2 regions of the Bacillus sp. JJ1562 genome follow, and region 1 is predicted to be linked to the other one. Evidence: riboswitches for the same ligand, from Rfam matches in the RefSeq annotation. Region 1 holds a riboswitch; the other holds the start of a gene.

Evidence for each region. Region 1 has a riboswitch for S-adenosylmethionine ahead of V7097_RS16440 (carboxymuconolactone decarboxylase family protein). Riboswitches for the same ligand answer to the same signal wherever they lie in the genome.
Region 2: another riboswitch for S-adenosylmethionine. It lies ahead of metK (methionine adenosyltransferase); the one in region 1 lies ahead of V7097_RS16440 (carboxymuconolactone decarboxylase family protein).

The regions. Positions count from the first base shown of each region.
Region 1 covers NZ_JBALOQ010000024.1:131,870-135,372, forward strand. The annotation lists gene V7097_RS16435 (hypothetical protein) at 1-610, opposite strand, end outside; gene V7097_RS16440 (carboxymuconolactone decarboxylase family protein) at 924-1,592, opposite strand; SAM riboswitch class I at 1,726-1,832, opposite strand; gene tenA (thiaminase II) at 1,952-2,632, opposite strand; TPP riboswitch at 2,728-2,828, opposite strand; gene V7097_RS16450 (immunity 22 family protein) at 3,107-3,481, opposite strand.
Region 2 covers NZ_JBALOQ010000050.1:29,669-33,171, reverse strand. The annotation lists gene V7097_RS22525 (gamma carbonic anhydrase) at 1-172, shown strand, start outside; gene metK (methionine adenosyltransferase) at 328-1,527, opposite strand; SAM riboswitch class I at 1,800-1,964, opposite strand; gene pckA (phosphoenolpyruvate carboxykinase (ATP)) at 2,243-3,503, shown strand, end outside.

The DNA.
Region 1 (3,503 bases):
TTTCAGGTATAAATGGAAGAGAAAGCAATGTTGCTCTTAACTGTTCGATCGATACTCCCTCAGGAACCTTGATTTCTGGAGATTTTGTGTGCCTATATGAGATGGATTGATCGTTCAGCTTGTATTCAGTTTGAATAGCTTCAAAGATTGATACTGAAAACGGCTTTTCATTTAATAATGCTTCAAATTGATGTTCTGAACCTAATTGAGTTAATAATTGATTCGTTTTTTCTACATTAAGGGTAAAGGTTATCGTTGATGCTGGAGTTACCCTTACTCTCTCAATATCAAATTCTCCTAATTTAGGTACTGGATAGCCAGCTTCAACAGCTGATTCGTATGTTTCATAGAATGTTGGTTCTCCTGATGTCTCTGACATTTCCAACTTTCCAATTCCCATTAGGTCCAAAGTTCCTTCTTTATTTTCACTTACCCAATTCTCAATCTCTCTTATATCACTTTGGGTCAGCTTCACCATTTCAAATTCATTAACTCTGAATAATGATAAAAATTGATTCGCTTCAACTCGAACCTGAGGAATCGCTAACGAGCTAAAAATAGCTGCTGCTGCAACTCCTGAAATAAGTAATTGTTTTGTTTTTGATTTCAAAGAACTACATCCCTTTCTCGTTTATATATCTTTTTGTTCTGTGATTTTCTGACTGCCAGCATGTTGAAGATTTTCTCAAATATCGTCCATAACTGATTAAGCGTCATATTGATTATAAGATATTATTTATTGAATATCAATAAATAATTTATCTTAGTTAATATATTATTATTGATTGATCAAATCGTTTTTGAAGAGGTAATTACAGCTATGAGAGGATTGTGGGAGTAAGTATATAATTAAAATATGAAAAAAGGAAACACAAACCTTTGGAGTAAAGTTTGTGTTTCCCATCAATTAGATTATTGTCAAATTACTTCTCATCATAGGCATTGAGTGCATTTACACTATGTGCCAACGCAGATCCTGCTTTTAATGCAACAGCAACGAAAATAGCTTCCGCGATTTCTTCCAAATCGGCACCCGCCTTCTTGGCATTTTTCGTATGAAGGTCGATGCAATACGCGCAGCCTGTTGTGTGTGCAGAAGCAACCGCAATCAACTCTTTATCCTTTTCTGTTAAATTTTGTACTTTGAGAGATTTTGTATCAAAATCAATAAATGCTTTAAATGCCTCACCATTTAAGTCAGCAAATTCTTTCAGTCTTGCAAAATAGGCTGCTTTATAAAGCTCCTCATCGCCGTTTCCATCATATGCATTTAGTGCATTCACGCCATGTGCCAAAGCAGAACCTGCCTTCAATGCTGTTGCTACAAAAATGGCCTCTGCCACTTCTTCTCTAGTAGAGTCATTCTTTTTCGCATTCCCAACATGTAAGTCAATGCAATATGGACAACCCGTGATATGGGCTACCGCCACTGCAATCAATTCCTTCTGCTTCACGGATAGTCTTCCAGCAGCTAAAGCTTGGCTATCAAACTTTATGAAAGATTGAAAGGCTTGCGGTGCATACTTTTTCAATTCCGGAAGTCTTCCGAAATATTCCTTTTTATACAAGCTATCAGTTTTTGCTATTGACATTAAAAATCTCTCCCTTTACTATTATTCACCAATTAAAATACGACTTTCCTTATGGATTTACTCACCTTAAATGAAAAAAACTGCGAAATTCAAAAAGCCCCTTCCGACGAGGAAGAGGCACTATGTACATCCAAACTCATCTTTCAAGCATTAGCTTGCTGGAATTAGCACCTTGTTACTCTCAGTAACGGTTGCTGCGGGATCAACGGACCAGGTTCCTTCCCCGACTCTTGATAAGAGAAAATCGTATTTAATTTAGTATTATTAATAACCTTACCTGAGTTGACAGAAGATTGTCAACGTAAATATCGGATTATTTCGAAAAATGTTTTTTTACTTTTAATCATAAGATCTAACACTTATAGTTTAATCGGCCACTCGTCTAGGTTTTCCGCCATATCCCAAAACATGTATTCAAACATGCTTGTCTTGACGACGATTTCTTCAAGTGCTGCTAAATCTCGTTCTGGTTTACCAGTTGCGATTTCATTGATTAGATTTTTACAATCTTCAGCTAACGCAGTAAATTCATCCGATGAATACATTTTCACCCATTCACCGTAAAATTCATGATCAATGGCTCCTGGCCATGTTACTAACTCTTTACCGATAAAGCTATAGCTCCATGCACAGGCAAGGACAGCTGCGACAACATTTTCAACCCCTCCAAGTTGTGCCACATTCAGCATGTAGCTTGTGTATGAAGTCGTAGTCGATGCGGGCTTGGTTGCCTCGAGCTCTTCATTAGATATACCAAATTTTGATGCATATTGGCGGTGAAGATCCATTTCTATCTCGAGTGTGCCATGCAAAAGATTTGCAAAAATAGACATCGTTTTTAGATCAGGAGCCTTTGCACTCCCTAATGCAAATAGACGGCTATACTCTATCAGGTATACATAATCCTGCTTCATATAATGCTTGAACTTTTCCTTTTCTAACCAACCCTCGCCAATCCCTTTCACAAAAGGATGCTCCAAATACGAACTCCAAATCGGCTCTACTCGATTCCATATACGGTCTGTAAATAAACTGCTCACTTTTATTTCCCCTTTCTATTTTCGACATCGGGGAGATAAAAAACAAAAACCCATCACTAGTGACTAGGAATGGGTTCGGCAATAAATATACGTTTATATTACCAACTCCACTTCCCTACGCTAGTGTTACCTAGATCAGGTTCAAAGGGTCGATATTTCTACCTCTCAGCACTTTCATGCACCCCTAGTCGAATTGTTAGATTATTAACTTATTAGATATAAGTTAAACATAGCAGGTGAAAAAAAGCAAATGTTCGGAACTTTCATTTATAATTTCATTCTTTTGGTTAGTGATTTACACACGTTTTCTTTACTCTCTGGACAAATTAATGTACTGACCAAAATCAGGAAATACGTTCTTGTTTCTCACTGATAATATTATTATTATTTGTATTGTAAAGAAGTTCTTCTAGAAAAACTATCTCTGTGTTACCCATCAAATATGTCTATTCTCCATACTTATTAAGTGTTTTCTTACTCATAATTTGTAGCAGTAATAAAATCAAAAGCATCAGTTGAAGTAATTTCATTGTTATACTCAAAATTGTATATCAGAATTACTGCATTATATGATTTTTTTAAGTCTATACTATTCTTAATTTTTGGGATGATAATTTCTTCATACGAACAACCGTCTAATAATGTGGAAATATCATTACTACTATTCTTATATACCGCTTTTTCTATAGTATCCTCATCTGTTTCATCCATATCAATATTAAAATCGATAAAAAATTTGGAAGGGACAGACTCGCCATCCTCATCATACGATAAATCTACATACTCTCCTATAGAGTCCTCTTCTTTAATATTACCTAACCAAATAGAAACCCATCCTTGTTTTTCCATTATAGTATCCTCCTATTTTAAT
Region 2 (3,503 bases), on a different contig from region 1:
GGGTAAAAAGATTCCGCCGAACACTCTTGCTTTCGGGAGACCAGCTAAGGTCATCCGTGAGCTTAATGAAGATGATAAAAAAGATATGGCCAGAATTCGCCGTGAATATGTGGAAAAAGGACAGCATTATAAACAATTACAAAAAGAAAAGCTAAAAGCTCAGGACGCCTGACTATCGGCGACAAGCACTAGCCGAGCGCTGACAGAAGACGCTTTATCCCTTCAGAAGCGATTGGCTTGTGACCTCGAGCAGATGGCGCCATGAGCTAGACACTGAAAACTAAGTACGAACAAAAAGCTCGCCATGATTAGCGAGCTTTTTCTACCTTATTTTGTAGCTTGTGCTTTAAGTGCTTCTGCTTTGTCAGTACGCTCCCATGGTAAATCAAGATCGTTTCTACCAAAGTGACCATATGCAGCAGTTTGCTTATAAATTGGACGACGAAGATCCAACATATTAATAATTCCAGCGGGACGTAAATCAAAATTGTTACGAACTAAATCTACAAGTACATCCTCAGATACTGTTCCAGTACCAAAAGTGTCAACAGAAATAGAAACTGGCTGGGCAACACCGATTGCGTATGCAAGCTGTACTTCACATTTATCAGCTAATCCAGCTGCCACGAGGTTTTTCGCAACATAACGAGCAGCATAGGCAGCAGAACGGTCAACCTTAGTTGGATCCTTACCAGAGAATGCGCCACCGCCATGGCGTGCATAACCACCGTACGTATCAACAATGATTTTACGGCCAGTTAAACCAGCATCTCCTTGTGGACCACCAATTACAAATCGGCCAGTTGGGTTAATAAAATATTTAGTATTTTCATCAATTAGTTCACTTGGAACAACTGGATTGATTACATGTTCTTTTAGATTTCGTTGAATTTGTTCTAATGAAATTTCTGGATGGTGCTGAGTTGAAATAACAATTGTGTCGATACGGACAGGATTATTGTTCTCATCATACTCTACTGTAACCTGCGTTTTTCCATCCGGACGTAAATATGGAAGAATCTCATCTTTACGAACTTTCGTTAATCGACGTGATAGCTTGTGAGCTAATGAAATAGGTAGAGGCATAAGTTCTTTTGTTTCATTACAAGCATAGCCGAACATTAAGCCTTGGTCCCCTGCACCAATTGCTTCGATTTGCTCGTCTGTCATTTGACCTTCACGAGCTTCTAAAGCTTGGTCAACCCCCATCGCAATGTCCGGAGATTGCTCATCAATTGATGTTAATACAGCACAAGTTTCGTAGTCAAATCCGTATTTTGCACGAGTATAACCAATCTCTTTAATCGTTTCACGGACAATCTTTGGGATATCTACATATGTAGAGGTTGTAATTTCTCCCGCAACAAGTACAAGACCTGTTGTAACAGAAGTTTCACACGCTACGCGTGCATTTGCATCATTTGCTAAGATGGCATCTAAAATAGAATCTGAAATTTGGTCACAGATTTTATCTGGATGTCCTTCCGTAACAGACTCAGAAGTAAATAAACGGCGTCTAGTTGTCACAAACGCTTCCTCCTTTTTCGGATTCAGAATTCAATTATACTCAAATTCTGACATTCATTGATACGGTACTCATTCCCTTAGTATTGTTACCTTCACGATTTTCTATCCTACATTAACAAACAGTAATACAGCATATGTCGACTAGTTATCTGTGGTGAACACAAATAAAACGCTTAAAGTAACATGGATAAACCATAATGGTTCTCATTAAAGAAATAAAAAACCTTCCCTACTTATTTGAGGAAAGGTATTATCATCTATCTCGCCTTTCACTCTTATCGATCAAGGTCATGCCTTGCTCAGGTTAGCACCTTATCACTTTTATCATTGGTAGACCTACATAAATATAGGTTACACTAAAGCTCATTTGATATGTTAGAAAAGTGATGGTTGCCGGGTTTCATTGGGCCTGTCCCTCCGCCAGCTCGGGATAAGAGAGTATCCGTTCAATGAATTATCATAACGTAGTCATCCATTTCATGTCAACCTAAATTCGAAAAATTTTATACCGAAGTGGGCCACACTTTTTCACGAAACAGACAAATTTCGAAAACAAGCAGATTAAAAAGGACTATTTTAGAATCTGTACGCACTTTTTGAAGATACGTTACGTAAAATACGTTAAATAGTATAGACTATTTTTATTAATGTGTTATACTAATTGTAAATTTTAGATTATATGAAAAATATAAAAAATGATAAAGGATGGTTTTACATGAATTCAGTTGAAGTTTCAAATGAGCAGCTATTAGAATTAGTGAATGGAAAAAGCGCACTTCGTAACCTATCTGTTCCTATTTTAGTTGAAAAAGTACTCGCTAGACAAGAGGGAATCCTTACTTCGACTGGGGCTGTTTGTGCAACAACCGGTAAATACACAGGAAGATCACCAGAAGACAAATACATCGTAGAAGAAGCATCTACGAAGGATAGAATTGATTGGGGTAAGGTGAACAAACCTATCTCTGAGGCTGTATTTGAAAACCTTTACACAAAGGTCCTTTCATATCTGAAAGAAAAAGATGAAATTTATGTATTCAATGGGTATGCAGGTGCCGATAAAAAAGTGCGTATGCCAATCCAAGTAATTAACGAATACGCGTGGCATAATTTATTTTCTCAACAAATGTTTGTTCGACCAACCGAAGCGGATTTAAAAACACATCAACCTGAATTCACTGTTATTAGTGCACCAAATTTCAAAGCAGACCCTAAAATTGATGGCACACGCTCTGAAACATTCATCATTATTTCCTTCGAAAAACGAACAGTTTTAATAGGAGGAACTGAGTATGCTGGTGAAATTAAAAAATCAATTTTCTCTGTGATGAACTATGTATTGCCTGAGCAAAATATTCTTTCCATGCACTGCTCCGCTAATGTAGGTCAAGAAGGAGATGTTGCCCTTTTCTTTGGTCTATCTGGAACAGGAAAAACAACTCTTTCTGCAGATCCAAAACGTCGTCTTATCGGAGATGACGAGCACGGTTGGGCTAGCTCTGGCGTGTTTAATATAGAAGGTGGCTGCTATGCTAAATGTATTAATCTTTCACGAGAGAAGGAGCCACAAATTTTTGATGCCATTCGCTTTGGCTCCGTTTTAGAAAACGTGATAGTGGATGAAGAATCAAGAATTGCAAATTATGATGACAATTCATTGACTGAGAATACGAGAGCAGCATATCAAATTGATAATATTGATAATATTATTGTACCTAGTATTGCAGGTCATCCTAATACAATCGTGTTCCTTACGGCGGATGCTTTCGGTGTATTACCTCCAATTAGTAAGCTAACCAAAGAACAAGCCATGTACCATTTCTTAAGTGGGTACACAAGTAAGCTTGCAGGAACAGAACGTGGAGTTACAGCTCCAGAAGCAACATTCTCAACTTGCTTTGGCTCACCTTTCCTTCCACTTGCTGCAACAGAGTATGCAGAAATGCTAGGTAGAAAGATTGATGAGCACAATGTTC